3 regions of the Enterobacter sp. TMH.L2 genome follow, and region 1 is predicted to be linked to each of the others. Evidence: predicted binding sites of a transcription regulator. Region 1 holds the regulator's gene; each other region holds the start of a gene.

Region 1 (10,080 bases):
TGGAACAGCAACTGCGTGACTATCTGGGCGGCTTTGGTTTCCAGGGCGATAAAGTCACGGAACAAACGGCGCGTTTCTCCGGCGGTGAAAAAGCCCGGTTGGTGCTGGCGCTGATTGTCTGGCAGCGCCCTAACCTGCTGCTGCTCGATGAACCGACGAACCACCTCGATCTCGACATGCGCCAGGCGCTGACCGAAGCGCTAATCGACTTTGAGGGCGCGCTGGTTGTGGTTTCGCACGACCGCCACCTGCTGCGCTCCACCACGGACGATCTCTACCTGGTGCACGACGGCAAAGTGGAAGCTTTCGATGGCGACCTCGAGGATTACCAACAGTGGCTGAGCGACCTGCAAAAACAGGAGAATCAGCCCGCGGAATCAGCGAAAGATAATGCCAACAGCGCCCAGGCCCGCAAGGACCAGAAGCGCCGTGAAGCCGAACTTCGCACCCAAACTCAGCCGCTGCGCAAGCAAATTACCCAGCTTGAAAAGCAGATGGAAAAGCTGAACGCTCAGCTTGCAGAAGTAGAAGACAAGCTGGCAGACAGCGCTATCTACGACCAGAGCCGTAAAGCCGAGATGAACGAATGCCTGCAAACGCAGGTAAAAGTGAAGTCGGCGCTGGAAGAGTGCGAGATGGAATGGCTGGATATTCAGGAACAGCTTGAACAGATGCTGCAGGCCGACTAAACGCGAACGTTTCCCTCTCCTCGCGAGGAGAGGGTTTGCCCTCAACGCCAGATAAGCAGCACGCAGGCGGCGGTTAACACGCCCATGCTGACGTTGAAAATAGCCCAGGAGCGACGGCTGCGCAGGAACAGGCCAATCAGGCTGCCAAAGGCTATCCAGATAACCCCGGCCACAATGTTCACCAGCGCAATCCCTACGCTAATCATCGCCACGGAATGCAGGTAGGCTGCGCCCGCCAGGCTGAAACTGGCTACCGCGCCCAGCGCCATCAGCCACGCTTTAGGGTTAATCACCTGCAGCAGGCCACCTTGCCAGAAAGGTACCGGAGACGGCGGGGCCGCATCCGTTTCCAGGCGCTCGTATTTCGCGGTGCCAATTTTCCAGGCTAGCCACAAAAGGTAAACGCTCCCGGCAATCTTCAGGATAAGGTGCAGAGCGGGGTAAAGCAGGATTAAGCTGCCTACGCCGAAGGCAACAAGCACTAAAATGCACTGCATTCCGAGCATGATGCCAATCATCAGCGGCAGGCTGCGGAAGAAACCGTAATTCGCCCCGGATGCGGTAAGTAGCGTATTATTAGGGCCAGGTGTGATGGCGGCGACCCAGAGAAAGCCCAGCATCGAAAGAAAAAGCGTTAAGTCCATGAATTGGGTGCTCCACACCCGAAGAATAATTAGCGAACTAAACGAAACTAACAGTGTGATATGGCCAGTACAAGTCCTTTAGAATTGAATATTCATCATGATGAAGGTGACGATTTCCGCCCGATGCGCGGACTCAGTAACCCGCATCTGCAAACCATGATCCCACGTTTGATTCGTCGTCGAATCAATTTCAAACCCCACTGGCAGCGGCTGGATATGCCGGACGGGGATTTTGTCGATCTTGCGTGGAGCGAAGATCCGCAAACCGCTATGCACAAACCTCGCCTGGTCGTGTTTCACGGACTCGAAGGCAGCCTCCACAGCCCGTATGCTCACGGCATGATAGAAGCGGCGAAAAAACGCGGCTGGCTGGGCGTGGTGATGCATTTTCGCGGCTGCAGCGGCGTGCCGAACCGTAAAGAACGCATTTATCACTCCGGCGAAACCGAAGACGGTACTTACTTCCTCGAATGGTTAAACCAGCGCTACGGTGAAGTCCCCACCGCCGCAGTTGGTTTTTCGCTGGGTGGGAACATGCTCGCCTGCCTGATGGCAAAACAGGGCGCTGCCTGCACGCTGAAAGCCGGCGTGATTGTTTCCGCCCCGCTGATGCTTGAGCAGTGTTGCTACCACATGGAGCAGGGCTTCTCGCGCGTCTATCAGCATTACCTGCTGAATCTGCTGAAGAAAAATGCCGCCCGTAAGCTGAAGAGCTACCCTGGCTCGCTGCCTATCGACCTCCGCAAGCTGAAAAGCCTGCGCCGCATTCGCGAGTTCGATGACTTAATTACCTCGAAGATCCATGGCTTTGCCGACGCGCTGGACTACTATCGCCAGTGCAGCGCCATGCCGCTTTTGCCGGAAATTGCCGCTCCGACGCTGATTATCCACGCCAAAGACGACCCGTTTATGGATCACCACGTCATCCCGGATCGCGAAACGCTGCCACCCAATATCCACTACCAGCTCACGACTTACGGCGGCCACGTTGGCTTTGTCGGCGGGACTCTGCTGCGCCCACAGATGTGGCTTGAGCAGCGCATTCCCGACTGGCTAACCCGCTTCCTGGACCACTGAAATGATCATTCCCTGGCAAGATCTCGACCCTGAAACGCTCGACAATTTGATTGAATCTTTTGTATTACGGGAAGGCACCGATTATGGTGAGCAGGAGCGCTCGCTGACGCAAAAAGTCGCCGACGTGAAGCGCCAGTTACAAAGCGGCGAGGCCGTGCTGGTTTGGTCTGAACTCCATGAAACGGTGAACATTATGCCGCGCGGGCAGTTTCGCGGCTGACCGCTGACTGGCAGGGTGATCTATACTGGCTGAAAAGTATAACAAGCAGATACAGATCTCTTTTCCGATCCCTCACGGAGTTTTCACCCTATGTCAGCCAAACACCCGGTTATTGCGGTCACAGGTTCCAGCGGCGCCGGCACCACGACCACCAGCCTCGCTTTCCGCAAGATTTTCCAGCAGCTCAACCTGCGCGCCGCTGAAGTTGAAGGCGACAGTTTCCACCGCTATACCCGCCCGGAAATGGACATGGCTATCCGCAAAGCACGCGATGCTGGCCGCCATATTAGTTACTTTGGGCCAGACGCCAACGACTTCGGGTTACTGGAACGAACCTTTATCGAATACGGCCAGACCGGCAAAGGGCAAGCGCGTAAATACCTGCATACCTACGATGAAGCGGTGCCGTGGAACCAGGTGCCGGGTACTTTTACGCCCTGGCAGCCGCTCCCGGAGCCCACTGACGTCCTGTTTTACGAAGGCCTGCACGGCGGTGTAGTCACCCCTCAACATAACGTCGCCGACTGCGTCGATTTACTGGTAGGCGTGGTGCCCATCGTTAACCTGGAATGGATTCAGAAACTGGTGCGCGATACCAGCGAACGCGGCCATTCACGGGAAGCGGTGATGGATTCCGTAGTGCGCTCCATGGACGATTACATCAACTTCATTACGCCGCAGTTCTCACGTACCCATATCAACTTCCAGCGCGTTCCGACGGTAGACACCTCTAACCCGTTTGCCGCGCGAGCCATTCCGTCGCTGGACGAAAGCTTCGTGGTCATTCACTTCCGTGGGCTGGACGACATCGACTTCCCTTATCTGCTGGCAATGTTGCAGGGGTCGTTTATCTCCCACATCAATACATTGGTGGTACCGGGCGGGAAAATGGGGCTGGCGATGGAGCTGATCATGGCCCCGCTGGTGCAGCGGCTGGCAGAAGGCAGGAAAATTGCCTGATGGCGTAAGGGCGGTCTGTATACCGCCCTTTTCTACTTAGGTTTCAATAATTTCGTAGCTGTGGCTAATCTCTGCGGCTTTCTCCAGCATCAACGTCACCGAGCAATATTTCTCTGCGGTCAGCTCAACGGCGCGGGCAACCGCACTTTCTTTCAGCTCTTTCCCGGTCACAACAAAATGCAAATGAATGCGGGTGAACAGACGAGGTGCTTCTTCACGACGTTCGGAAGTCAGTTTCACCTCACAATCCGTCACATCATGGCGGCCTTTTTGCAGAATCGACACCACGTCAATTGAGCTACAACCGCCCGCGGCCATCAGCAGCATTTCCATCGGGCTTGGCGCTTTATCCCCGGAGTCCCCGTCCATCAGAATTTGGTGGCCAGAAGCGGATTCGCCGAGGAAGGTCATGCCTTCCACCCATTTAACACGTGCCTGCATTTTACCTACTCCCGTAATAAAAATTTCTTTCAGATTACGCGTCTACGTGAAAACTGGCAACGTAAGGCGATCCAGGTCATGCTGAAACGAGACAATACAAGACACTAACCAAAAGCTATGCTAAAACAATCCGGATGCTGCTGCGATACAGAGACGTTTATGCCGTAAGCAGAGGAAACGACTAATTACAGGCCGCAGGGTTAACCTGCCCGCCAGCTCCCAGGGCTTGGGAAAATTTCACGATTGCAACGCCAGACAAGAGGTTCCGCGTCTTGTCTTTGGTAGCCAGTTTATAACAGAGGATAACCGCGCATGGTGCTTGGCAAACCGCAAACAGACCCGACTCTCGAATGGTTCTTGTCTCATTGCCACATTCATAAGTATCCGTCGAAGAGCACGCTGATTCACCAGGGTGAAAAGGCGGAGACGCTGTACTACATCGTCAAAGGCTCCGTAGCTGTTCTGATTAAAGATGAAGAAGGCAAGGAGATGATCCTTTCTTATCTGAATCAGGGTGATTTCATTGGTGAATTAGGTTTGTTCGAAGAAGGCCAGGAGCGTAGCGCCTGGGTTCGCGCCAAGTCAGCCTGTGAAGTAGCTGAAATTTCCTATAAAAAATTCCGTCAGCTGATTCAGGTCAACCCGGACATCCTGATGCGTCTTTCTTCCCAGATGGCGCGCCGCCTGCAGGTAACTTCTGAGAAAGTTGGCAACCTCGCCTTCCTCGACGTGACCGGCCGCATTGCTCAGACGCTGCTGAACCTGGCTAAACAGCCGGATGCCATGACCCACCCGGACGGGATGCAAATCAAAATCACCCGCCAGGAAATCGGTCAGATCGTGGGCTGCTCCCGCGAAACCGTTGGCCGTATTCTGAAAATGCTGGAAGATCAGAACCTCATTTCCGCCCACGGTAAAACGATTGTCGTTTACGGCACCCGTTAATTAGCCCTTATAAAGGCGTGTCGCTTCGGTAACACGCCTTTTTTGTCTCTACAATTCAGGCTATGTGGAAGAGATTAATTTACCACCCAGAAGTTAACTACGCGCTGCGGCAAACGCTGGTGCTGTGTCTTCCCGTGGCTGTCGGCCTGCTGCTTGGCAGCCTGCAAAACGGCCTTCTCTTCTCGTTAGTTCCCGCCTGCTGCAACATTGCCGGGCTGGACACGCCGCACAAGCGCTTCTTCAAACGATTGATCATCGGCGGCAGTCTGTTCGCTCTCAGCAGCCTTATCCTGCAGCTTCTGCTGCTTTACACCCACATCCCGCTGCCGGCGATATTGATCGTCATGGCTCTGCTGCTCGGTGTGACGGCAGAAATCAGCTCACTTCACGCCCGCCTGCTGCCCGCATCGCTGATCGCCGCTATTTTTACGCTCAGCATGGCCGGGAATATGCCGATCTGGAAGCCCATGGTGCTCTATATCTTCGGCACCATCTGGTACGGCGCCTTCAACTGGTTCTGGTTCCGGCTATGGCGTGAACAACCGCTCAGGGAGTCGCTCAGCCTGCTGTACCGCCAGTTGGCAGATTACTGCGAAGCAAAGTACAGCCTGCTGACCCAGCATACCGACCCGGAAAAAGCGCTGCCGCCGCTGCTGGCCCGCCAGCAAAAAGCCGTCGACCTGATCACTACCTGCTACCAGCAGCTGCATATGCTATCGGCCAACCAGCAAAACGGCTACAAGCGTCTGTTACGCGCTTTCCAGGTTGCGCTGGATCTGCAGGAACACATTTCGGTTAGCCTGCATCAGCCTGAAGAGGTGCAAAAACTGGTCGAGCAAAGCCATGCGGAAGCCGTGATCCGCTGGAATGCTCAAACCATCGCCGCGCGCCTGCGCGTGCTGGCAGACGATATTCTTTACCACCGCTATCCAACGCGCTTTACCATGGATAAGCAGATCGACGCCCTGGAAAAAATCGCCCGCCAGAATCCGGACAATCCAGTGGGGCAGTTCTGCCATTACCACTTCAGCCGCATTGCCCGGGTACTGAAAACCCAGCGGCCGCTGTACGTGAGGGATTTAATGGAGGACAGGGAACGCCGTTTACCGTTTTTCCCGGCCCTGAAAAGCTATCTCTCGTTTAAATCCTCCGCTTTGCGCAGCTCCGCGCGCTTAGGTGTGATGCTGACCATTGCCAGCCTGCTGGGCTCCTTCTTACACCTGCCAAAGCCGTATTGGATCCTAATGACGGTGATGTTCGTGACGCAAAACGGCTACGGTGCAACGCGGGTGCGCATTGTTCACAGGGCGGCAGGTACCATGGCAGGGCTGTGTATCGCGGGTATCACCCTGCACTTCCACGTCCCGGACAGCTACACCCTGCTGGCGATGTTAATGATTACGCTGGTGAGTTACCTGTTTATCCGCAAAAGCTACGGTTGGGCCACCATTGGCTTCACCGTCACGGCGGTATATACCCTGCAGCTCATCACCCTCAGCGCCGAGAGTTACATTATTCCCAGGCTGATAGACACTCTGCTCGGCTGCCTGATCGCCTTTGGCGGCATGATCTGGCTGTGGCCACAGTGGCAAACCGGCCTGCTGCGTCAGAACGCCCACGACGCGCTGGAGGCGGACCAGGACGCTATTCGGCTGATATTGAGCAACGATCCAGAGCCCACGCCGCTGGCCTGGCAGCGTATGCGGGTCAACCAGGCGCACAATGCGCTGTTCAACTCGCTCAATCAGGCGATGCAGGAGCCAGGATTTAACTCCCACTACCTGGCAGACATGAAACTTTGGGTGACGCACAGCCAGTTCATCGTCGAGCATATCAACGCCATGACCACGCTGGCGCGCGAACACAACATGCTGACGCCGGACCTGGCGCAGAAATATCTACAGTCTTGTGAGATTGGGTTACAGCGGTGCCAGCAAAGGCTGGAGTATGACGGGCCTGGCGGGTCGAACGACACGAATATCCTGGAATCGGACACGCTGCCCACGGGGCCGTTAAGCACCATGGAGCAGCATTTACAGCGGATTATTGGCCACCTGAACACCATGCATACCATCTCCTCGGTCGCCTGGCGCCAGCGGCCTCATCATGGGATCTGGCTCAACCGCCGTCTGCGACGCTCGGGTTAGCCTTAGCTGGCTACCACGCTGGCAACCGCTTTGGCGAAGCGCTGTATCCCTTCCAGGATATCCGCGTCCTCGACAATAAGCGAAGGCGCGAAGCGCATAACGTCCGGCCCGGCGTTCAATACCATCACACCTTCTGCCGCGCCAGCGTAGAGAAACTCGCGGGCGCGCCCTTTGTACTTCTCGTTAAGCTCTGCACCAATCAACAGCCCCATGCCGCGAATGTCGCTGAACAGATCGAACTGTGCGTTTATCTTTTGCAGTTGTTCAACGAAAAGCTGACGTTTGTCCGCCACACCTTTGAGGACTTCCGGCGTGTTGATGATATCGAAAGCCGCCCCGGCCACCGCACAGGCCAATGGGTTGCCGCCGTAGGTAGAACCGTGGCTGCCGACGTGGAACGCGGAGGCAATTTCATGGGTGGTCAGCATAGCACTTACCGGGAAACCACCGCCAAGCGCTTTGGCGCTGGTCAGAATATCTGGCGTGACGCCGTAGTTGATGTAAGCGAAAAGCTCGCCCGTGCGGCCCATGCCGGACTGCACTTCATCAAAGACCAGCAGCGCCTGGTGCTCATCACACAAATCGCGCAGCCCCTGCAGGAATTCCGGCGTCGCGGCGGTCACGCCACCCTCGCCCTGAATCGGCTCCACCACCACCGCGCAGGTATGATCGTCCATCACCGCTTTCACCGCCGCGAGGTCGTTATACGGCACATGAATAATATCGGCAGGTTTCGGGCCGAAGCCGTCGGAGTATTTAGCCTGTCCCCCCACGGAAACGGTGAACAGCGAACGCCCGTGAAACGCATTGTAGAAGGCGATGATTTTGCTTTTGTACGGGCTATGGCGGGTCGAAGCATAATAGCGAGCCAGCTTGAAAGCCGTCTCGTTCGCTTCCGTACCGGAGTTCATGAAGACGACGCGCTCGGCAAAGGTGGCATCAATCAGCTTACGGGCAAGTTTCAGGGCGGGCTCATTAGTAAAAACGTTGCTGGTGTGCCACAGGGTTTCACCCTGGGTTTTCAGCGCCTCCACCAGCGCAGGGTGACAATGCCCCAGTGCGGTCACGGCGATGCCTCCGGCAAAATCCACGTACTCCTTCCCGGCGGTGTCCCACACGCGGCTGCCTTTCCCTTTCACTGGAATAAATTCTGCTGGTGCATAAATCGGCAGAATCACTTCATCGAAGGTTGCCCGCGTAACCGCTGATTGTTCAGTTGTCATTTATTCCCCACCCGTTTTTATGCGTTAGACACCAATGAAAATATAATCACGAAATATGCATAAAAAACCAAAAACAGGCAAGTGACAATTCATCTCTGGAGGAAATTCGCCAGCAGCGCATGCCCCTGCTCGCTGAGAATACTTTCCGGGTGGAACTGCACGCCCTCAAGATCCAGCGAGCGGTGACGGATGCCCATGATTTCCTGTTTGTCCGTCCAGGCCGTGACCTCAAAACAGTCAGGCAGAGTATCGGGATCAATGAGCAGCGAATGATAGCGCGTCACGGTCAGCGGATTATTCAGCCCACGGAATACGCCGCTGCCGTTATGGCTGATGGCGGAGGTTTTGCCATGCATCACCTGTTCGGCCCGCACGATAGCCGCCCCAAACACCTGCGCAATAGCCTGATGTCCGAGACAAACGCCAAGAATCGGTAGCTGCCCGGCAAAGTGATTAATGGCGGCAAGTGAAATACCTGCCTCGGTCGGGGTACAAGGGCCTGGAGAGATCACCAACTTGTCAGGGGTCAGGCGCTCAATATCGTCCAGCCCAATTTCATCGTTACGCTTAACCAACACCTCCTCACCCAGTTCGCAAAAATACTGGTAGAGGTTCCAGGTGAAGGAATCATAGTTGTCGATAAGCAGTAACATGGCAGCTCCAGGGCAAAAAAGAACGCGCTATTCTAGTCGCTTTCCAACGCCAGGCTCACCACTTATTGAAATTCTCTGCTTCAGGGAAGGCGTAGCGCGGGCGATTGAGGCCCGCGCAGAAATACTTAAGGCAGGACCTTCGCGGAAAGAATCACGATAGGTTTAGTCGGCACATTCTGGTACGGGCCGACGTCATGGCTTGGCGCCTGGGAAATTTTATCGGCAACGTCCAGACCTTTGACCACTTTACCAAATACGGCGTAGCCAAAGTCACGCTGGCCGTGATCCAGGAAGGCATTATCGGCCACATTGATAAAGAACTGGCTGGTGGCGCTGTCTTTGTCTGCGGTGCGCGCCATAGAAATGGTGCCGCGGGTATTGCGCAGGCCATTGTCCGCTTCGTTTTTGATAGGCGGGTTAGGCTGCTTCTGATTCATATCTTCGGTGAAACCGCCGCCCTGAATCATAAAGCCCGGGATTACGCGGTGGAAGGTCGTGTTGTTATAAAAACCGCTGTTGACGTAATCCACGAAGTTTTTGACCGAAACCGGCGCTTTTTGGCTATTTAACTCAAGCTCAATATTGCCAGCCGAGGTGGTCAACAGGACGTGCGGATCGCCTTTTGCAGCCAGCGCCGCAGGTGAAAGCGCAGAGAGGGCGAATACAGCTGCAACAGCCGCCAGTGTCGATTTGAGCATGAACAATTCCTTACGAAGGCAGTGAGTGAAGCAAGTGGCTTGATTGTAAAGAGGCACCGCAGCCGACGCCAGCCATTTACGGTTTTTTACTTACACGCAAATCAACGAGTTGCCGCGCCAACACGCTGAAATAGATTGAAATATGTGACACACCTCATGATTCAGTCAGTTTATTTCAGCAATAAATTCATAATTCATTTAAATAGATCACGCAAATGACTAAAATCTGCCCGTCCGCCGCGCTGTCAATGCGCTTTACATTTCCTTGCACAGGCTCGTTATGACTAACAGCAACCGAACCAAGCTCTTATGGATTAGCTTCTTCTCCTACGCCCTGACTGGCGCGTTGGTGATCGTCACCGGGATGGTGATGGGAAACATCG
Region 2 (10,080 bases), 170 kb from region 1:
GCATTTGTTACCGCCAGCGTTCCGCTGTTCGTCACGTCACCATTCACCGTACCATAACCACCCAGCGTGGCTCCGGCCGCCACGGTGGTGCCGCCTGCAGCTGCCGCAGAGGTGTGAGCGCTGTCGCCTACAACCAGCGTACCGGCATTAACAGCCGTGCCACCCGCATAGCTGTTAACGCCGTTGAGCACCAGCGTACCGCCGCCCAGTTTAGTTAACGCACCAGCCCCCGTAATCCCCTGCCCAACAACGGAGGTGAATCCCTGAGTGTCAAACGTCCCGTTATTGGCAGTCACTGATATCGCACGGGATGTCGCAAGATCGAACGAACTGCCGAGCCGAAGCGTGCCACCGTTAAAGATAAGTCCACCCGTAGCTTCACCGAGCGCACTGTCTGCTGCAGCCTGCAGCGTGCCGCCGGTCAGCGTTGTCCCCCCGGTGTAAGTGTTGGCCCCCGTTACCTGCAGCAGGCCGCCACCGCTTTTCTCAACAGCTCCGCTGCCGGTAATCTTCCCCGAATAGCTGCCGTCGCTGTTTTGCAGGAAACGCACCATCCCGTCATTAGAGACCGAAAGCGGCAAGTTGGTTGAGTTCGCTTGCAGCGTCGCGCCGTTGCTTACCGAAGCCGTTACGGAAGCCGTACTGGTACCTAGCATGCCGGTAAGATCCAACGTTCCGCTCTGCACGAGGGCAGTGGTAAACGCGCCAGTACCCGCCCAGGTCCAGTCGCTGCCGGTCATGGTCAGCGTCTGAAAATTGGTAAAGGCGTTAGAGGAGGTACCCGTCCCTTCTAATGTCACGGAGTTATTGCCTCGCCCACCATCGGCCAGGCCAACAATTTGCGAGCCGGTCTGGAGGATCAGCGAAATGCTGCCGTTGCCGCTGAGAATTGCCGTGCCGCTTCCGCCCTGAATCAGCCCGGCGTTGGTGATGGTGATATTACCGTTAGTCGAACGAATACCGATGCCGTTATTGCTGACGATCTGCCCGCCGGCCAGGTTATTGATCGTAGTGTTAAAACTGCTGCCGAGCGTGTTTGCTACCACGCCGTCCACGCTGCCGCTGGAGGACGCGGTGCCGGTGGCCTGAATCAGGCCGCTGTTATTTAGCGTGGCGTTGTTGCCCTGCAAAAACACCGTGGGCGCATCTCGCCCGGAAGTGGTCAGCGTCCCACTGTTGTTCACCGTGCCGCTGCCGCCCAGCAGCGAAATAGCCCTGGCGTTATTCCCTGATGTGGAGATGGTGCCGGTATTGGTGATGGTATTTCCTGCAGCGCCAGGATTGCTCTGCCCCCAGGCTGCGGTCATGCCGTAAGAATTGTTACCGCTGGTGGTGATAGTGCCGTTATTGATCAGCGTATTGTTATTACCGTTAGCGGCCATGCCGTCGTTGTAGGCCCCGGTGGTGGTCAGCGTGCCCGTCGCACCATTAGTCAGCGTATTACCGTTATTCACGCCCAGCAACAGCGCCCCACGGTTCGCCACGCCCGTGCCGTTATCAGAGAGAGTCAGCGCCCCGGCGCTGTTGATACTGCTGCCGCTGTCCACCGAAAATGGCGTCGCCTGGGTGGTCAGCGAGTAACTCCCGGTCACAGTTGAGTCGAGATTAATCGTAACGTTATTGCTGCCTGCGGTGGCAACCACCGGCGGAATACCCGAGCCGCTACAGGTCACGGTGTCCCCGCTATTCGGCGTTGACGACGAACAGGCGGCGGTGGCAGGAAAGGGAAGCATGCCGGTTAAACCGGCCAGACAGACGGGAACCAGAGTCAAAGCCTTATTTTTCATGTTTACTCTCGCAGCAAGAAAGATAAACAACGGGTTGGCATTCCCTGCGGCCTCGCAGTAAGGCGGGCAAATTGTCCAGTGGTGGGGCTGGGGTAGAAGAAATCCACACCCGGCATTTAACTATAGAGCCGGGTGGAGATTTAACAGGCTGATGAGGCGGGTTTTATCGGCTTATTTCACCGAAAAGAGAACGCGGTCAGAATTCCGTGCGGGAGAAACCGGTCATCTCGGTCAGTTCCATCTCGCGACCCAGAGCGGTCATCGGATGGACAATTACCAGGCCACGCACGCTTTTCTTGAGCTTGCCCATATCGGCCTGCTCTTTTTTGGTAATCGCACGCTTGTACGGCAGCGCTACCAGCTTCTGCGCTTCTTTGCTCAGCTTCTGGTTACGCACCGCCTGCAGGCGAGCGATTTCGATTTCCAGCTTCTGCCGCTCTTTTTCCAGCTCGGCATATTTTTCCGCTTCGTTGATCAGGTGCAGGCCTGGCATTTCGTGGCGGATAGCGTCCAGACGGTCGCTGAGGCGTTTAATTTCTGCTTTTTCGATTTCTTTCATTTTGACTTACCGTGAATAAAGATGGCTTGCTGGCAAGGATACACGATCCTGAGGGACAGGGCGAAAAGCGGCTATTTCTGGAAGGCTTTTTTTAAGCTGATCCGGGAGATCAGCTCAGTCAGGGAAAGGACCATCGTGGAGCGAACGATTTGCATATAGCGCTGACGTTGCATCGCCAGCAGTTCAGGATCGCTGCCATCAACGAAGGTCGGCGTCGGCGGCAGCGCCGTCACGCAGTGCAGCTCGCCAAACGGGCCAAGCATTTCGTCATCGGTGAAGCTGTACTCGTTGCCGTCGTGGTTCAGCTCTTCCCGGAGCGCCATGAGCAGCTCGCAGTCTTCGTACTCGGCGCGGTTCAACACGCCCAGCCCGTAGATAAGCTTCAGGCGTACCGACAGGTCGCCCAGCGGGCCGTCGCCGTCCAGCAGTGGCTCAACCGCATATTTCACCGCGTAGTCGTCCTTGCGGAACACCTGCAGCACCAGGATATTTACCGCTTCGGTTAACAGCTCGACGGCAGCAATCAGCAGGCTTCTTACGGTTTTGCCGGCATTCAGTCGCTCAAGCACGCGGTTTTCAAAGGCCTGGGTTTCTTCCATTTTTGCCTGCATCACTAAACATGTTTCAGGCGCGGTATCCACCGCGCCTGCATAGGGTTACGCTATGGCGTTATACGCCTTCACCGCCTCAGTCACGGCTTCGCTGTTTACATCCAGACCGGACACTTCCGCCAGCGCCGCCTGCGGGCCTTTATCTGCCAGAAGCTGCTTCAGCTCCTGCGCCTGCGGGTCCTGCTCGCTGTGGTAGTGCATTGCCGCCGCAATCCCTTTGATCAGGTTAGCGTGAGGCAAACCGTACTCAATCGTCCCCAGCAGCGGCTTAACCAGGCGGTCACCCGCGCTGAGTTTACGCAGCGGCTGGCGGCCAACGCGTTCCACGTCATCCTTCAGATACGGGTTTTCGAAACGACCGAGGATTTTCTTGATGTACGCGGCATGTTTGTCGGCTTCAAAGCCGTAGCGCTTAATCAGCACCGCACCGCTCTCTTCCATCGCCCCTTTCACTACGGCGCGCACTTTCTCATCAAGAATGGCATCGCGGATAGTCTGGTGCCCGGCCAGCTGACCGAGGTACGCGGTTATAGCATGCCCGGTATTCAGCGTGAAGAGCTTGCGCTCGACAAACGCCATAAGATTATCAGTAAGTTCCATGCCAGGAATGTTCGGCAGGTCACCTTTAAACTGGGTTTTATCGACAATCCACTCGCTAAAGGTCTCCACGGTCACTTCCAGCGGATCGTTAGTGGCGGATTCAGACGGCGGAACGATGCGGTCAACTGCAGAATCGACAAAGCCAACGTGCTGCTCTACCCACGCCCACGCGTCAGCAGACAGCGCTTTCTTGACGTGCTCTTTCAGCTGGCTGGTGCCACGCACCATGTTTTCACAGGCGATGATGTTCAGCGGCGTTTCGTTGCCGTTCGCACGGCGCAGTTCCAGGCCTTTGGCAAGCGTTGGTGCGATGCGCTCCAGCACAACCGGGCCGACGGCGGTGGTGATCAGATCAACCTGAGCGATAAGGGCCACAACGTCGTCGCCGATGCTGCTGACGGCATTCACGTTGGAGACGGTATCAATCTGCTGCTGCTCGCCGACTACGTGAACCTGGTAGCTGTGACGCGCGTTCAGGGCATCCAGAACCACCTGGTTTACGTCGGCAAAAGTCAGCTGCAGACCGGCGTCCGCCAGCAGTTTACCGATAAAGCCACGACCGATATTACCTGCACCAAAATGTAATGCTTTCATTGCGTTAACCTTCCTGATTATTTCACCCGTGAGGGCTGGGGTAAGGATACTGTATGCGAATCCCCTCACCCTAGCCCTCTCCCAAAAGGGGAGAGGGAGTAATGCTTTGCACCTGCTGCCCCTCAGGGGTGAGGGGCAGGGTCTTATTTCTTACCGGCCAGCAAATCCAGCACTTCCTGGACGCTGGTGGTGTGCGCCAGGCGCTCAATCACCGACTCATCATCCAGCGCGTTGGTCAGGCTGGTGATGACCTGGATGTGTTCGTTATTGCGGGCTGCAATACCGATCACCAGGCGAGCCACGTCTTCCGGCTCTTCACCGAAGTGAACGCCTTCCGGGTACTGGCAGAACACCACGCCGGTTTTCAGCACGCGGTCTTTTGCTTCCACGGTGCCGTGAGGAACCGCGATACCTTCACCCAGGTAGGTCGGGGTCAGTTTCTCGCGCTCAAACATCGCGTCCACGTATTCCGGCTGCACGTAGCCGCCGTTCACCAGCTGTTCACCAGCGAAGCGAATCGCTTCTTCTTTGTTGCTGGCTTTCAGGCCGAGGAACACGTTACCCGCGCCCAGCTTGAACACCGCGTCTTCGCTGGAAACAAAGCTGTCTTCCAGGCTGTGCATGACTTTTTCTTCTTTCTGACTCAGATTCTGGGAAGCCACCAGACGCTCAACCAGGTTAGCGTACAGGCTGCTGTCGAGGAAGTTGGTCAGGGAGATATGCTGCGCCTGCGGCACCTGGCGCATCGCACGCTCGGTCAGGTCGCGGTGGGTAATCACCAGGTCAACGTCGTCCGGCAGGCTGTTGATCGCGCAGTTGGTCACGGAGATATTTTTCAGGCCAGCGTCGTTCACTTTCTTACGCAGCACGCCTGCGCCCATGGCGCTGGACCCCATCCCTGCGTCGCAGGCAACGATGATTTTACGCACGTGGCTCAGGTCGTTAGACAGGCCAGCACCTACCGCCAGCGGCGCTGAGCCACCTTTGGATTCGGCTTTCATTTCCTGCATACGGCGAGCCGCAGCTTCGATGTCGTCTTCTTCTTTCACTTTGCTGGTTTTCAGCAAGATGGCGGAGACCACGAAGGAGACAACCATTGCCGCACAGATAGCCGCGATGTTAGCGAAGTACGCGCCTTTCGGCGTCATTGCCAGTACCGCCAGGATAGAACCCGGGGAAGCCGGAGACACCAGGCCGCCGTTCAGCACGGTCAGGGTGAACACGCCGGTCATACCGCCGAGGATAACGGCCAGGATCAGACGTGGGTTCATCAGCACGTACGGGAAGTAAATTTCGTGGATACCGCCCAGGAAGTGGATGATTGCCGCGCCGCCCGCAGACTGCTTAGCGTTACCGCGCCCAAAGAACATGTACGCCAGCAGAACACCCATACCCGGACCCGGGTTCGCTTCAATCAGGAAGAAGATGGATTTGCCCAGCTCGTGGGACTGCTGAATACCCAGCGGCGAGAAGATACCGTGGTTGATGGCGTTGTTCAGGAACAGGATCTTAGCTGGTTCTACAAAGATAGACGCCAGCGGCAGCATGTCGTGCACAACCATGAAGTTAACGCCTGCCGCCAGAACTTTGGACAGGACTTCAACCGCCGGGCCGATGCCGAGGAATGCCAGAATCGCCAGGATCATCCCGATGATACCGGCAGAGAAGTTGTTCACCAGCATTTCAAAGCCGGATTTGATTTTACCGTCGACCCATTTGTCGAAGTGCTTGATTGCCCAGCCGCCCAGAGGACCCGCAATCATTGCGCCGAGGAACATCGGCATATCTGCCCCGACGATAACGCCCATGGTAGTAATCGCACCCACCACGCCGCCGCGGTCACCGCCAATCAGGCGACCACCGGTAAAGCCGATCAGCAGCGGCAGCAGGTAAGTGATCATCGGGCCTACCAGCTTCGCCAGCGTTTCGTTTGGCAACCATCCGGTAGGAATAAATAAGGCCGTGATAATACCCCAGGCGATAAACGCCCCGATATTTGGCATAACCATATTGCTGAGGAAACGACCAAAGCTTTGCACTTTGATCTTGATATCGGATGACATACACATACCCCTTGTTGGTGTTCCGCGCTGAAAAGCAGCCCGAGGTTTATTGTTAACGTAGCGGCAGGGTCGCCGGCCTTATGCAGTAAAGTGACGCGAATCTGGCACTGAATCGTTAATCTGTCCAGCAACCGCCTAATTATGTGATTTAGATCACTAATACTCAGGGATCCACCTTCCACATTGAGTGATGACGATCACATAATTGCAGTGTAAAAAAAGTACACCGTGGAATTTTTAACCCTGACTGACCTTTTAATGTGACTAAAATCACATTTTGTTATGACGTCTTTGTTATTTATTTGTGACCTACTTCACAAAGTATTTTGGGGCAGATTAATCCTAATGTGATCCAGTTAAAATCTGGGCGTTGACAACAAACGGCGGGCAAGAAAGGGATGAAAGTAAATTACAGCGAAGCGGCTGGCAGAAAGCGCGACGTTGAATGCCGCGCTGGAATGAAAAGTTAGTTATCTAAGTCCGCGACAATGCCGCGCGCCTGAGCAAACAGCTGCTGGTAATGGGCGTCGCTGTCGCCAATCCCCTCTTCCACGCCGATGGTGTTATAGAGGAACTCAATTTTTGCATCTTCCACGCCCAAATATCCCATTGAGCCGTGAATATAATCGGCCATGTTTTTTTCCCAGCCATATTTCACAAACCCGGCCTGTGAGCCGCCGACCAGCGCCACCCAGCGGATTTTCTTATTGCCCAGCGTGCTGCCTGGCCCGTAGCCCAGGCCGAAGTTCCACACGCGATCCAGATAGCCTTTGAGCATGGCCGGGAAGCTGTACCACCACACCGGGAACACGATCACCACGGTGTCTTTATCTTCTAACTCGCCAAACAAGCGATGAACTTCCGGGGAATACTGTTTCTGCGGGTTGTTCCAGTCCGGCTCATCTTCCATGCCCAGCGCCGGGTTAAAGCCGCTGCGGTACAGATCGAGGGAGGAGACGTTAATGCCGCACTCGGCCGCCTCGCCCTGAATTTCCTGCACCACCTGCGCGGTTAGCGACTCACTGCGCGGGTGCGCCCAAACAATATACATATTCTCTGATTTCATGGAGTTATCTCAGACAGTGGGGATGTACGTTCACTTTACGACCGCTGGATAATTCTGTAAAACGTAGTATTTGAGATGGGTTAATGAAGGATTTTCACTAATGGCGCTGAATTTTACCGACTTCGCGACCTTTATCGCCGTGGCGCGGCACAAAAGCTTTCGCGCCGCCGGAGACGAGCTGGGGCTGTCTCCTTCGGCGATCAGCCACGGCATCAAACAGCTCGAGCAGCGCCTGAAAATTCGGCTGTTCAACCGCACCACCCGCAGCGTCTCGCTGACCGAGGCTGGCAACAACCTCTACGAGCGCCTGCGCCCGGCCTGCGACGAGATTCATACTATTCTCGATGAGGTGAACTCGTTTCGGGACACGCCGATGGGCACCCTCAAAATCAACAGTTCGCGGCTGGCTTCACGCCTTGTGCTGATGCCGCTGGTCGCCGGGTTTACCGCCCGCTATCCCGACATCAAAGTCGAAGTGACCACCGACGACAGGCTGGTGGACATCGTGAGGCAGGAGTACGACGCAGGGATACGGCTGAGCACCACGGTGGAAAAAGACATGATTGCCGTTCCCATCGGCCCAAAAGCGAGGATTTGCGTCGTCGCCACGCCGGAATACCTGGCGCAAAACCCTGCGCCAATGCACCCTCGCGAGCTGGTTAACCACTGCAGCGTCATCTTTCGTTTTCACAGCGGCCGCCCCTATTGCTGGGAGTTTTACGGGCCGGAGGGCAAGCTGGAAGTGACGCCGTGCGGCAACATCATCGTGGACGATCTCGACTCTGAGCTGGGAGCGGTGCTGTGCGGCGCAGGCATCGGCTATCTCTATCAGCAGCAGGTAGAAGAACACCTGGCAAGCGGCAGGTTGGTTTCAATGCTCGAAGACTGGCTGCCTGCGCTGCCGCCGTTCCAGTTCTATTACCCAAATCGGCAATACATGCCCAGCGCGCTGCGTGCCTTCGTTGATTACATAAAAGCGCAGCAGGCGTAGACTTTTTCACCAATGTTGGGTATCTGTTTCATACTTACCTCAAGTTGGCAAAAACGGATAATGTCATGAAACTGATCGGTAATTACACCAGCCCCTACGTGCGAAAGATCTCGGTCATCCTGCTTGAAAAAGGCCTCAGTTTTGAATTTATTAACGTCAACCCGTGGGTTGGCGACAGCCCGGCTCCGCAGTACAACCCGCTAGGCAAAGTCCCTACGCTTATCACCGATGAAGGCGAGCGCTGGTTTGATTCGCCGATCATCGCCCAATACCTTGAGCTGCTAAACATTGCGCCAGAGCTCATTCCGCACGACCCAAAAGCGGCGCTGAAAGTGCGCCAGCTTGAGGCGCTTTCCGACGGCATTCTGGACGCGGCGTTAACGTCGGTGCGTGAGAAACTGCGCCCGGCGGAACAGCAGTCTGAAGAAGTCCTGGTGCGTCAGCGCGAGAAGATTGGCCGCGCCCTCGACCTGCTGGAAGAATACGCCGCCGACGGCACCCTGGCCGCCGAGCCGCTCGATCTGGCCAGTATTTCCGCGGCCTGCGCAGTGGGCTATCTTAATTTCCGCCGCGTTTCACCGGGCTGGTGCGTGAACCGCCCTCACCTGGTCAAGCTGGTAGAACAGCTGTTCCAGCGCGAGAGTTTTGCCCGTACCGAACCGCCCGCGGCATGATCTGCGGCCAGGACAGGGGACGCTGTCCCCTGTAATATCGCCCACAAATTTCTTAATTCAGTCCTTGCCATGACGACAGCTCAAACACTTTTTAGCCATCTTCCGGCGACCGACCGCCTGCTGCGCGAAGCCGCCTTTACCGCCCTGCTTGCCGAGTTCGGCCATACCCGCGTGGTTGCCACGCTGAGAACGCTGCAAAACGAAGCGCGCGAGCACATCCGCTCGGCAAGCAAGCTGCCGGACTGGAGCGAGGACTGGGCGAAGAAAACGCGTAGCGTGCTCGAGGCCAGCCAGCGCAGCGCTCTCCAGCCCGTGTTCAACCTGACCGGTACCGTGCTGCACACCAATCTTGGCCGGGCATTACAGGCTGAAGAAGCTATCGCGGCAGTGACGGAATCCATGCGCTCCGCCGTCACGCTGGAATATTCACTGGACGATGCCGGGCGCGGCCACCGGGATCGCGCCATCGCCGACCTGCTTTGTGAGCTGACCGGGGCGGAAGACGCCTGCATCGTCAATAACAATGCGGCGGCGGTTCTGTTGATGCTGGCGGCCTGCGCAGACGGCGGTGAAGTGGTGGTTTCTCGCGGCGAACTGGTGGAGATTGGCGGCGCGTTTCGCATCCCCGACGTCATGCGTCAGGCGGGCTGCGGGCTGGTTGAAGTCGGCACCACCAACCGCACGCACCTGAAAGATTACCGCGCGGCAGCAGGGGAAAATACCTCGCTGCTGATGAAGGTCCACACCAGCAATTACCACATTGAAGGCTTCACCAAAGCCGTTAGCGAGGCCGAGCTGGTTACGCTGGGCAACGAACTAGGCCTGCCGGTCGTCACCGATCTGGGCAGCGGCTCGCTGGTGGATTTAAGCCAGTGGGGCCTGCCGCCAGAGCCGATGCCGCAGCAGCTGATCGCCGATGGCGTGAGCCTGGTGAGCTTCTCCGGCGATAAACTGCTCGGTGGCCCGCAGGCCGGGATTATCGTCGGCAAAAAGGCGTTGATCGAGCGCATTCAGAGCCACCCCCTGAAGCGTGCGCTGCGGGCCGACAAAATGACGCTGGCGGCGCTGGAAGCCACACTGCGGCTGTACCAGCACCCGGAAACGCTGGTTGAACGCCTGCCAACCCTGCGCCTGC
Region 3 (10,080 bases), 2.2 Mb from region 1:
CAGGCCGGTATTGCCTACGTGCCGCAGGGGCGGGAAATCTTTCCGCGGCTGACGGTGGAAGAAAACCTGCTGATGGGGCTGTCGCGCTTTTCCGGGCGCGAGGCAAAGGCCGTCCCGGACGAGATTTACCAGCTCTTTCCGGTACTAAAAGAGATGAAGCTCAGGCGGGGCGGCGATCTCTCCGGCGGGCAGCAGCAACAGCTGGCGATTGGCCGCGCCCTGGCCTGTAAGCCACAGCTGCTGATTCTGGATGAGCCGACGGAAGGGATCCAGCCGTCGATCATCAAAGAGATCGGCCAGGTGATTCGCCACCTCGCCGGGCGCGGGGATATGGCAATTCTGCTGGTGGAACAGTTTTACGATTTTGCCGCAGAGCTTGCGGACCAGTATCTGGTGATGTCTCGCGGGGAGATAGTCCAGCGCGGGCACGGCAGCGCCATGGAACAGGAAGGCGTCCGGGGGCTGGTGGCGATATAAGTGGTCTGCCAAAAAATACCGATTGTGGTACTTTTAGCTGAACCTCTGTGCGCCTATAGTTTTCGACATTCACCATCGAATTCCAGAGGTTAGCATGTCTTTTACCGTCAACAGTTTCCAGCAGCCGATTGGCTTATCTCTTCCTGACTGGCAGCGCCGCCCGCTGCCGGAGCGCGTCACGTTAAACGGACAGTTTTGCCGCCTCGAGCCATTAAGTGCGGCTCGGCACGGGGCGCAGCTTTGGCAGGCCTGGGGGCAGGCTGAAGATGCGCGAGGCTGGACTTATCTCAGCGTTGGACCGTTCGATACCGAAGCCGACTTTATGCAGTACATTGCCGGGGCAGAAACAAGCGCCGATCCTTTTCATTTTGCCGTGGTGGATACCGCCAGCGGCCAGGCGCTGGGCACGCTGTCGCTGATGCGCCTTGACCCGGCGAACGGCAGTATTGAAGTCGGCTTTGTGGTGTTTTCGCCGTTGCTGCAGCGTACCGCTCTGGCCACGGAAGCCCACTTTTTGCTGATGAAGTATGCGTTTGAAACGCTGGGCTACCGCCGCTATGAGTGGAAGTGCGACAGCCTGAACGGGCCATCTCGCCGCGCGGCGCTGCGTCTGGGCTTCCGTTTTGAAGGCGTGTTCCGCCAGATGGGCATCTACAAAGGGCGTACCCGCGATACGGCGTGGTTCTCTATCACCGATGGCGAGTGGCCGCTGGTGAAAAGCGCGTTTGAACGCTGGCTTGCCGCGGACAATATGCCTCACGGCGTACAGCGTGTTGGGTTGGCGGCTATTCGCGACGCACTTAGCCGCCAGAAAAGTGAACCCGCTCGGCAGGTGAATGTCCGCCTGCTAACGGCGGGCGACCGGGCGCAGTGGCAGGCGCTCTGGCAGGGCTATCTGACCTTTTATGATGCCCAAATCAGTGACAGTGTCACCGATTTGACCTGGGAACGTATGCTGGATGCGCAGGAGCCGCTGTGGGGATTCGGGGCTTTTGATGACCAGGGAACTATGCTTGGTTTCACTCACTTTCTCTATCACCGCAGTACATGGTCAGCAACCAACTACTGCTACCTGGAAGATCTGTTTGCGACGCCGCAGGCGAGGGGCAAAGGCGTTGGTCGGGCGCTGATTGAAGCGGTACGTCAGCATGCTGGAGCCAACAACAGTTCGCGCCTGTACTGGCATACCCATGAAACCAACGCCACTGCGCAGACGCTGTATGACAAAGTGGCGAAGAAATCCGGCTTTATCAAATACGAAAAAGACGTGTAATCACGAGCGCCTCGTCAGGCCGTTATGGGCTGGCGAGGCGGCGTATTCATGCCGATCACGATGGCGTAGTAAGCCAGTACAATTGTCGCCATCAGTACCACGAACAGCATGTAAGGCGGCAGCCAGCTCAATAACAGCCCGGTGACCAGCGGGTTGCAGGCTCCACCAAGCCAGCCGAGCTGCTGGGCGGCAAAGTAGCTTGATTTCAGCCCCGACGGCGCGATGTTGTCGACAAGCATGTATTCCCCGGGCGCGTAGATCAGCTCCCCAATGGTAAACACCAGCGAAGACAAGCCCCACAGCCACAGATTAGTGCCAGAAATCATAAAGCCGCCGAGGCCGCAGACGAAAAACAATGTGCCGTAGAACATCATCTTTTTGATGTTATCGGGACGAATGTTTTTACCCAGGAAGTACTGGAAAGCGACAACCACAATGGCGTTGACCGACAGCACGACGCTGACCACCTTTTCCGCCAGCCCGGTATCGCCGATAACAATCGCATATTGCGACAGGCAGCCGGCGAACGCGCCGTAAACCATCGAGCCTAAAAATGCCGAGGTCGTGAACCACATCAGCTGTTTGTCGCGCAGCATCATACGCGGCGACGGCAGCACCTTGTCTTCCACTTCCGTAGCGCGGCTGCTCACCGGCTGGCTTTGTACGTAACGGGCAATCATCAGAATCGGCAGCAAAGCGGTCATGGCGGAGAGCCAGAACGGCAGATTGGTGCTGTACATCACCACGAAGGTGCCTATCGGCGGGCCAACCGTCCAGCCAACGTTGACGAAGGTGTAGTTGAGGGAGAAGATTTTGGGCTTCAGGCTGATGTCCAGCGTTTCGGAAAACCAGGCTTTCACCACCACGGAGAACACGGTGTAAGAGCAGTTGATAATCGAGTAAAACAGCACCACCAGCCCGGCGTTGTGCACCAGCGGGATAACCGCAAAACCGCCGAGGAAGATGACGATAGCCAGCAGCATCGCTTTTTTCTTATCAAATTTATCCGCAAGGATGCCAAACCACAGGCTGAAGATCACCCCGGCCACCAGTGCGACGGTAATCGCCAGGCCGATATCCGTCAGCGCCATCTGGTATTCGCGCGAAAGATAAATGGTCATAAATGGCAGCGTCAGACCTCGCCCGATAGTCAGCAGCAGCGAAGAAATAAGTAACGCAGTTGTTGCAAGTTGTTTGCCTGCAAACAGATTTCTGAGGGCGGTCATGGCGGCCTGTTTAGTCATCGTGAGGTAAGAGAACAAGAAAGATTTATCACGAAAAATCAGCCTGGTATAGCAACCAAGTCTGACATAAGCACGATACATCACATCTGTACTCCTGACAAAAAGTGGGATCTGTATCTATTTACTCAGGGGGATAAGGTTTATTTTTTTACAAATCGATAATAAATACAGGGCGGGACAATGACGCGTAAAGATGGATTGCTGGCATTGCTGGTGGTGGTGATTTGGGGCGTGAATTTTGTGGTGATTAAGCTGGGGCTGCACAATATGCCGCCGCTGATGCTGGCGGGGCTGCGCTTTTTGCTGGTGGCGTTTCCGGCGCTGCTGTTTGTGGCCCGGCCAAAGCTGCCGTTCCGGCTGCTGGCGGGCTATGCGCTGACCATCAGCTTCGGGCAGTTTGCCTTCCTGTTTACCGCGATCAAGTTTGGCATGCCCGCCGGGCTGGCTTCACTGGTGCTGCAGTCTCAGGCGTTTTTCACCATTATTCTGGGAACGTTTTTCTTTGGCGAGCGGCTGCAGGCTAAGCAGCTGGCCGGGATCACCCTGGCGGTCTTCGGCGTGCTGGTGCTGATTAAGGGCAGTTTCGAAGGCCAGCACGTCGCGCTGCTCGGCTTTATGCTGACGCTGGCGGCGGGCATGAGCTGGGCGTTCGGCAATATCTTTAACAAGATGATCATGCAGCATGAACAGCGCCCGGCGATCATGTCGCTGATTGTCTGGAGTGCGCTGATCCCGGTGCTGCCGTTTTTTGCGGCAAGCTGGCTGCTGGATGGCCCGGCAACGATGCGGCAAAGCCTGGTGAACATCGATACAACGACCATTCTGTCGCTGATCTACCTGGCGTTTATCTCTACCATTGTGGGCTACGGGATCTGGGGCACGCTGCTGGGGCGCTATGAAACCTGGCGCGTAGCTCCACTGTCGCTGCTGGTGCCTGTGGTGGGTATGGCCAGCGCGGCGTTGCTGCTCGGTGAAAAGCTGACGGTAATGCAGTTGCTGGGCGCGATGCTGATTATGGGCGGGCTGTATATCAACGTTTTTGGTCTGCGTTTTGGCCGGTCGGTGAAGCGGGCCTCATCCTGATATTCGCGGCACCCGCCCAGCATCGGGCGGGTCAGCCTTTATCTTACGAACGTGAATGACCGTGGTAGTACGGGGAGCCCAGCTCTTCTGAACGTTCAGCTGCCGTTTGCTGCGGGCCTTTAGACAGTTGACTGCCGGAGCAGGTGATCATGTTGCCGTAGTTGGCCTGGGTGGCGTTGAAGCTGCCGGACTGCTCCGCAAGAGCGTTGGTTGATGCCAGCGCCAGAAGGAGCGCGGCTGCGGAGATGACTTTCATATTTCCTCGGTTACGTCTGTAAATCGGACGGTGATGCGTTAGTTACACAAACTGCAATACTGGTTGTACGGGTGCAGATACTTGCCTTCGCCAGCGAGACGGGTTACGCGGTACTTGTGCGGCGGCACCGAGAAGTAGTTCTTGAAGGTGCGGGTTAACGTCTGCTGCGATTCAAAACCGTAGCGCTCGGCCAGATAAAGGATCGGTTCGTTGCTCTCTTTAAGCTTCAGGGCGATTTCGGTCAGCTTACGGTTGCGGATGTACTGGCCCATTGAGTGGCCGGTTTCTTTTTTAAACATCCGCTGCAGATGCCACTTGGAGTAGCCTGAGCGCTGAGAAACCTTCTCCAGCGAGAGCGGGGTTTCCAGGTTCTCTTCAATCCACCCCAAAATGCTTTGAATTGTGACCGCATCATTGTTGCGTCTGGACATCGTTTCACCTCTTTGCAGGTTTACGGCAATACCTTTTTCAACAGGCGATAAAGCGTATCGACTTCGTCGTCCGTAAGGTTTTTAGTGAGTTCTTTATGGAGGCTAAGCCCCACCAGGTTTCGGCATTCTTCACACAGCGCCACGCCTTCCGGCGTCAGCCTGATCAGAACGCCGCGCTTATCGTTGGGGTTCGGCAAACGCTCGACCCAGCCTTTGCACAGCAGGCGGTCCAGCATTCGGGTTAACGCACCGAGGTCAACGGAAAGCACTTTTTTCAGCTCGACTGGGGTAATACACACTTCATAGTGAATGGAGCACAGCACCTTAAACTGGGTCGCGGTGATATCCAGCGGGGAGAGCGAATCGTTTAACAGGCGATCTTTATGCTGATTCACCATGTGGATCAATCGCCCGAGGGGGATCATTTCGTTAAACAGATCACAGGTGCTTTTCACTATGTTTGCCCAGGCAAGTAGATTAGTCACGGCAGATACTATTGCCGAGGCAAGTATAAGTCAACGTGATGATTCAGCCGATGCCACGAAAAGCTAAAACGCTTCAACAGCGGTCAGTAAACTGCGGGCTGCTATAGTCTAACCTGCGCTATAGCTGTTCAATAAAGGACAAAAAAAGGATAAAAATATGATGGATTTACTCAGGGCTATCGGCCTTGGCCTTGTGGTACTGCTGCCGCTGGCGAACCCGCTCACCACCGTGGCACTGTTCCTTGGGCTTTCCGGGGACATGAACAGCCGGCAGCGCAATCGCACGGCGCTCATAGCTTCGGTGAATGTGTTCGCCATCATGATGGTGGCGTATTACGCCGGGCAGGTGGTGATGAACACCTTCGGGATTTCGATTCCCGGGCTGCGTATTGCCGGGGGCTTGATCGTCGCCTTTATCGGCTTCCGTATGCTGTTCCCGCAGCAGAAAGCACATGAATCCCCGGAGGCGAGAAGCAAGTCGGAAGAGTTAAGCGAAGAGCCGGAAGCCAATATCGCTTTTGTGCCGCTGGCGATGCCGAGCACGGCAGGGCCGGGCACCATCGCGATGATTATCAGCTCCGCGTCTACGGTGCGGGCGGGCTCTGACTTCCCGAGCTGGGTCATTACCGTTGCGCCACCGCTGATTTTCCTGGCCGTGGGCGTGATTCTTTGGGCCAGCCTGCGAAGCTCCGGTGCGATTATGCGTCTGGTGGGTAAAAGCGGCATTGAAGCGATTTCCCGCCTGATGGGCTTCCTGCTGGTATGTATGGGCGTGCAGTTTATTATTAACGGCGTGCTGGAAATTATTAAAACTTATCCCGCCTGATTTGAGCGTGATGGAAAAAAATGCCCTCGTGATGAGGGCATTTTTGTTACTGCGTAGGCTGGGGCCGCTCTTCCAGCGCCACCGGCCAGCGGCGGAACACCAGAATGGACCAGACCAGCGCGATAAGCGCCGGAATCGCGCCGATAAAGCCGATATCTGACATGGAAATATGCAGGCTGACCTGGTTCCCCACCAGCGCGCCCGCGCCAATGCCGATATTAAAGATCCCGGAGAACAGCGACATCGCCACGTCGGTGGCATCCGGCGCCAGGGCCAGGACTTTAACCTGCATCCCCAGGGCCACGATCATAATTGAAATGCCCCAGAACAGGCTGAGCCCGGCAAGGGTGAGTTCGCTTTGCGCGGCGGGCAACAGAAGGACCAGGCAAGCGGCCATCAGCGCAATCGCGCCGGACACCAGCCCCGAAGCGTATTTATTCCCCCATTTGCCAAACAGCACGCTGCCGATGATGCCCGCGCCGCCAAACAGCAGTAAAAGCAGGGTGGCAAAGTTAGCGCTAAGCCCGGCAATTTGCTGGACGAAAGGTTCGATATAGCTGTAGGCGGTGTAATGCGCGGTGACCACCACCGCGATTAAGGCATAGATATTGACCAGCGCCGGGCGGCGGAACAGTTTGGGCACGCTCGACAGCGAGCCAGAATGCTCGCTCGGCAGTTTGGGCAGCAGTTTCATCAGGCAAAACAGCGTGATGGCCGCCACGACGCCAATGACGAAGAAGGTGGTACGCCAGCCGAAATATTGCCCGACGATACGCCCGATCGGCAAGCCCAGCACCATTGCCAGCGCCGTGCCGGTGGCGAGCAGGCTTAACGCCTGCGCTTTTTTGCCCGCCGGAGCCATACGAATGGCCAGGGAAGCGGTAATCGACCAGAAAATGGCGTGGGCGAAAGCAATCCCAATGCGGCTGATGACCAGCACGGTAAAGTTCCAGGCGAGGAACGACAGCACGTGGCTGGCAATAAACAGCAGGAAAATGCTAATCAGCAGGCGGCGACGTTCAACCTGGCTGGTCATCAGCATAAAGGGCAGCGACATCAGGGCCACCACCCAGGCGTAGATAGTCAGCATGATCCCGACCTGCGCGGTTTCCATGCCAAAGCTTTGCGCAATGTCGGACAGCAGGCCGACGGGCACAAATTCGGTGGTGTTAAAAATAAAGGCGGCGACGGCGAGAGTGACGACCCGCAGCCACGCCGTTTTGCGCGAAACGGTAGCAATTGTCATAAGGGAATATGCAGGTAAATAAGGGGTAGGAATGGGGCGATCATAAAACCATCAGATCGGCGACACAACCCATTTTGTGATTTATGTCTCATTTGGGGCTAGCGCCTGGGTACGGTAGAAAAAAAACAGCACAGTTCGGGCGAGTATGTCATGGTAGAGGTGAAGAAAATAACAATGAAAAGCAGGAGTAACGCCAATGCAAGCAATTGACTTTTATATGGTAGACGCCTTCGCAGACGCAACGTTTGGCGGCAACGCGGCGGCGGTTTGCCCGCTCAGCGAATGGCTGCCGGATGAAACGCTGCTGAAAATGTCGCAGCAGCATAATCAGTCGGAAACGGCTTTTTTTGTGACCACGGATGAGGGCTTTGAGCTGCGTTGGTTCACCACCCAGGGGGAGATCAACCTTTGCGGGCACGCTACGCTGGCGGCCTCCCACGTTATTTTCGAGCATCTGGATTACCCGGAGGCGACGATCCGTTTCAGCACGCGTTTTGTTGGCCCGCTGACCGTGACGCGTAGCGGTGAGTGGCTGACGCTGGATTTCCCGGCCTGGGAAACGCAGCCGATTACGCCGCTGCCCGAGCTGCTGGCCACGCTGGGTATTAGCGAGTGTAAAGAGATGCGCGTCGGGCGTGATTATATGGTGGTGCTGGAAAGTCAGGCGCAGGTTGAGGCGATTCAGCCCGATATCAGCGCCATGATCCCGCTGGAGAAAATGGTCTGTATTACCGCCGCAGGCGAAAGCGAGTATGACTTTGTCAGCCGCTTCTTTTGCCCGGGAGAATCGGTGCCGGAAGATCCCGTCACCGGCTCCGCTCACAGCATGCTGATCCCTTACTGGGCGGATAAGCTGAATAAAACCCATCTGCTGGCACGGCAGGTCTCTTACCGCGGCGGGGATCTGCGCTGCCAGTACAAGGGCGACCGGGTGTTGATTGGCGGCAAGGCCGTGACCTATCTGGTGGGGAAAGTGCTGCTGCGTTAACTTGCCGGGCAAAATTCCCCGGGATTAATGAATGCAGTTCATAAAGGCTAGCACGTCGGAGGCGATTATTGATGAATCCGGCCGTGCTAGCCTTATTGCATTCCACTATTCAGGAGAAAAACATGCTTTCTTCCCAGGACGTTATCGTTGTTATCGGCAGCGGATCGATTGCTCAGGCGATTGCCCGCCGCGTCGGCACCGGCAAACATATTTTGCTGGCCGATATCACGCCGGAAAATAGCCAGACCGCGCAGCAAACGTTGCAGCAGGCGGGTTTCCGGGTCAGCACCACCGTGGTTGATGTTCGCTCGCGGGAATCGATTCAAAATCTCGTGAGTCTGGCTTGTGGCCACGGAGAAGTGAAGGGCGTGATCCACACCGCCGGGCTTTCACCTTCCCAGGCTGCCGCTCAGGATATTCTCCGGGTCGATCTTTACGGGACGGCAGTGGTGTTTGAGGCGTTTGGGAAGGTTATTGGCGCGGGAGGTTCCGGGGTGGTGATTGGCTCGCAGTCCAGCCACCGGCTGGATGTGGACGCGCTGACGCAGGCCGAGGCCGACGAGCTGGCAACGCTGCCGCCGGAAAAGCTGCTGGAATTACCGCGAGTCAAAGCCATTGACGACAGCCTGTATGCCTACCAGGTGTCAAAACGGGGCAATGCGCTGCGGGTGATGGCCGAGGCGGTAAAATGGGGGCGGCGAGGCGCGAGAATCAACTGCATCAGTGCCGGGATCGTGTATACCCCATTGGCCTATGACGAGCTGAACAGTGTCGAACGCGGGGAGTTCTACCGAAACATGCTGGCGAAATCCCCGGCGGGAAGAGGCGGCACGCCGGACGAAATTGGCGCCCTGGCTGAGTTTCTCTTTGGCCCGAACGGCTCCTATATCAGCGGGAGCGATATCCTGATCGACGGCGGGGTGACCGCCGCTTATAAGTATGGGGATCTCAAGGCTTAGTTAAGGCACCTGCGAAGGCAATTCCAGCAGCGAAATAAAAGCATCCAGCTGGCGGGTTTTGGCGTCTCTGCGCCACAGCAGCCAGGTATCAAGATAGCGCTTATCCTCCGGCAGCGGCCAGGTGCTCACCTGATGGCTGCCCGGCATACTCTCCAGCATACTCCGTGGCATCAGCGCCAGCCCCGCGCCGGCAATCACGCAGGCCAGCATCCCGTGATAAGACTCCATTTCGTGGATCTTGCCCGGCATAGCCTGGCTGTCGTGAAACCAGCTCTCAAAGTGACGGCGATAGGAGCAGTTGGCCCGGAAAGCGTAAATACTCTCGCCGTTCACGTCGGCCCCGCTGAGAATAGGGGCATGATCGGCGGGCGCGACGACGGTCATCTCTTCGCGATACACCGCCAGGCCCTCAAGGGACGGATGCAGCACCGGGCCGTCAACAAAGGCGGCGGCGAGGCGGCCTTCGAGCACGCCGTCAATCTGGTCGCCGGAAGGCCCGGTGGTGAGAGAAAGGTGGATTTTCGGGTAACGCTGGTTAAAGTTTGCCAGTACGCCAGGAATGCGCACCGCCGCCGTACTTTCTAACGAACCCAGCGCCAGCGGGCCCTGAGGTTCATCGCCGGACACCACCATGCGTGCTTCATCCACCAGCGCCAGAATGCGCTTGCTGTAGGCCAGGAAGCTGTGGCCGGACGGGGAGAGCTTCAGGCGCTGGTTCTCGCGAATAAACAGCGCCACGCCTAAATCAGCCTCCAGCTGCTTGATGCGGGTCGTGAGGTTCGACGGGACGCGGTGTACCTGCTGCGCGGCGG

The links. The regulator CRP, encoded in region 1, controls carbon source genes, mostly activating them, when cyclic AMP is high. The targets are predictions, from matches to a motif close to ATGTGANNNNNNTCACAT.
Region 2: the regulator CRP is predicted to act here: its motif matches at 6,473-6,490, upstream of ACREYP_RS00280 (PTS mannitol transporter subunit IICBA).
Region 3: the regulator CRP is predicted to act here: its motif matches at 7,396-7,413, upstream of ACREYP_RS11685 (sugar transporter).

Annotation. Positions count from the first base shown of each region.
Region 1 covers NZ_CP193791.1:223,540-233,619, reverse strand. The annotation lists gene ACREYP_RS01070 (ABC transporter ATP-binding protein) at 1-689, shown strand, start outside; gene ACREYP_RS01065 (LysE family translocator) at 731-1,333, opposite strand; gene ACREYP_RS01060 (hydrolase) at 1,394-2,410, shown strand; gene ACREYP_RS01055 (YheU family protein) at 2,412-2,630, shown strand; gene ACREYP_RS01050 (phosphoribulokinase) at 2,721-3,590, shown strand; gene ACREYP_RS01045 (OsmC family protein) at 3,627-4,031, opposite strand; gene crp (cAMP-activated global transcriptional regulator CRP) at 4,344-4,976, shown strand; gene ACREYP_RS01035 (YccS/YhfK family putative transporter) at 5,039-7,123, shown strand; gene argD (bifunctional acetylornithine/succinyldiaminopimelate transaminase) at 7,126-8,346, opposite strand; gene pabA (aminodeoxychorismate synthase component 2) at 8,436-8,999, opposite strand; gene ppiA (peptidylprolyl isomerase A) at 9,125-9,697, opposite strand; gene tsgA (MFS transporter TsgA) at 9,978-10,080, shown strand, end outside.
Region 2 covers NZ_CP193791.1:58,116-68,195, reverse strand. The annotation lists gene ACREYP_RS00300 (autotransporter outer membrane beta-barrel domain-containing protein) at 1-1,787, opposite strand, end outside; gene ACREYP_RS00295 (YibL family ribosome-associated protein) at 1,984-2,346, opposite strand; gene mtlR (mannitol operon repressor MtlR) at 2,418-2,957, opposite strand; gene mtlD (mannitol-1-phosphate 5-dehydrogenase) at 3,003-4,151, opposite strand; gene ACREYP_RS00280 (PTS mannitol transporter subunit IICBA) at 4,295-6,214, opposite strand; gene ACREYP_RS00275 (NAD(P)H oxidoreductase) at 6,681-7,280, opposite strand; gene ACREYP_RS00270 (LysR family transcriptional regulator) at 7,381-8,271, shown strand; gene ACREYP_RS00265 (glutathione S-transferase) at 8,337-8,945, shown strand; gene selA (L-seryl-tRNA(Sec) selenium transferase) at 9,015-10,080, shown strand, end outside.
Region 3 covers NZ_CP193791.1:2,431,602-2,441,681, reverse strand. The annotation lists gene urtE (urea ABC transporter ATP-binding subunit UrtE) at 1-477, shown strand, start outside; partial or broken gene ACREYP_RS11725 (GNAT family N-acetyltransferase) at 572-1,270, shown strand; gene ACREYP_RS11720 (GNAT family N-acetyltransferase) at 1,310-1,750, shown strand; gene ACREYP_RS11715 (MFS transporter) at 1,765-2,976, opposite strand; gene eamA (O-acetylserine/cysteine exporter) at 3,175-4,077, shown strand; gene marB (multiple antibiotic resistance regulatory protein MarB) at 4,121-4,333, opposite strand; gene marA (MDR efflux pump AcrAB transcriptional activator MarA) at 4,372-4,764, opposite strand; gene marR (multiple antibiotic resistance transcriptional regulator MarR) at 4,785-5,219, opposite strand; gene ACREYP_RS11690 (MarC family NAAT transporter) at 5,407-6,075, shown strand; gene ACREYP_RS11685 (sugar transporter) at 6,122-7,321, opposite strand; gene ACREYP_RS11680 (PhzF family phenazine biosynthesis protein) at 7,518-8,309, shown strand; gene ACREYP_RS11675 (SDR family oxidoreductase) at 8,432-9,268, shown strand; gene ptrR (putrescine utilization regulator PtrR) at 9,269-10,080, opposite strand, start outside.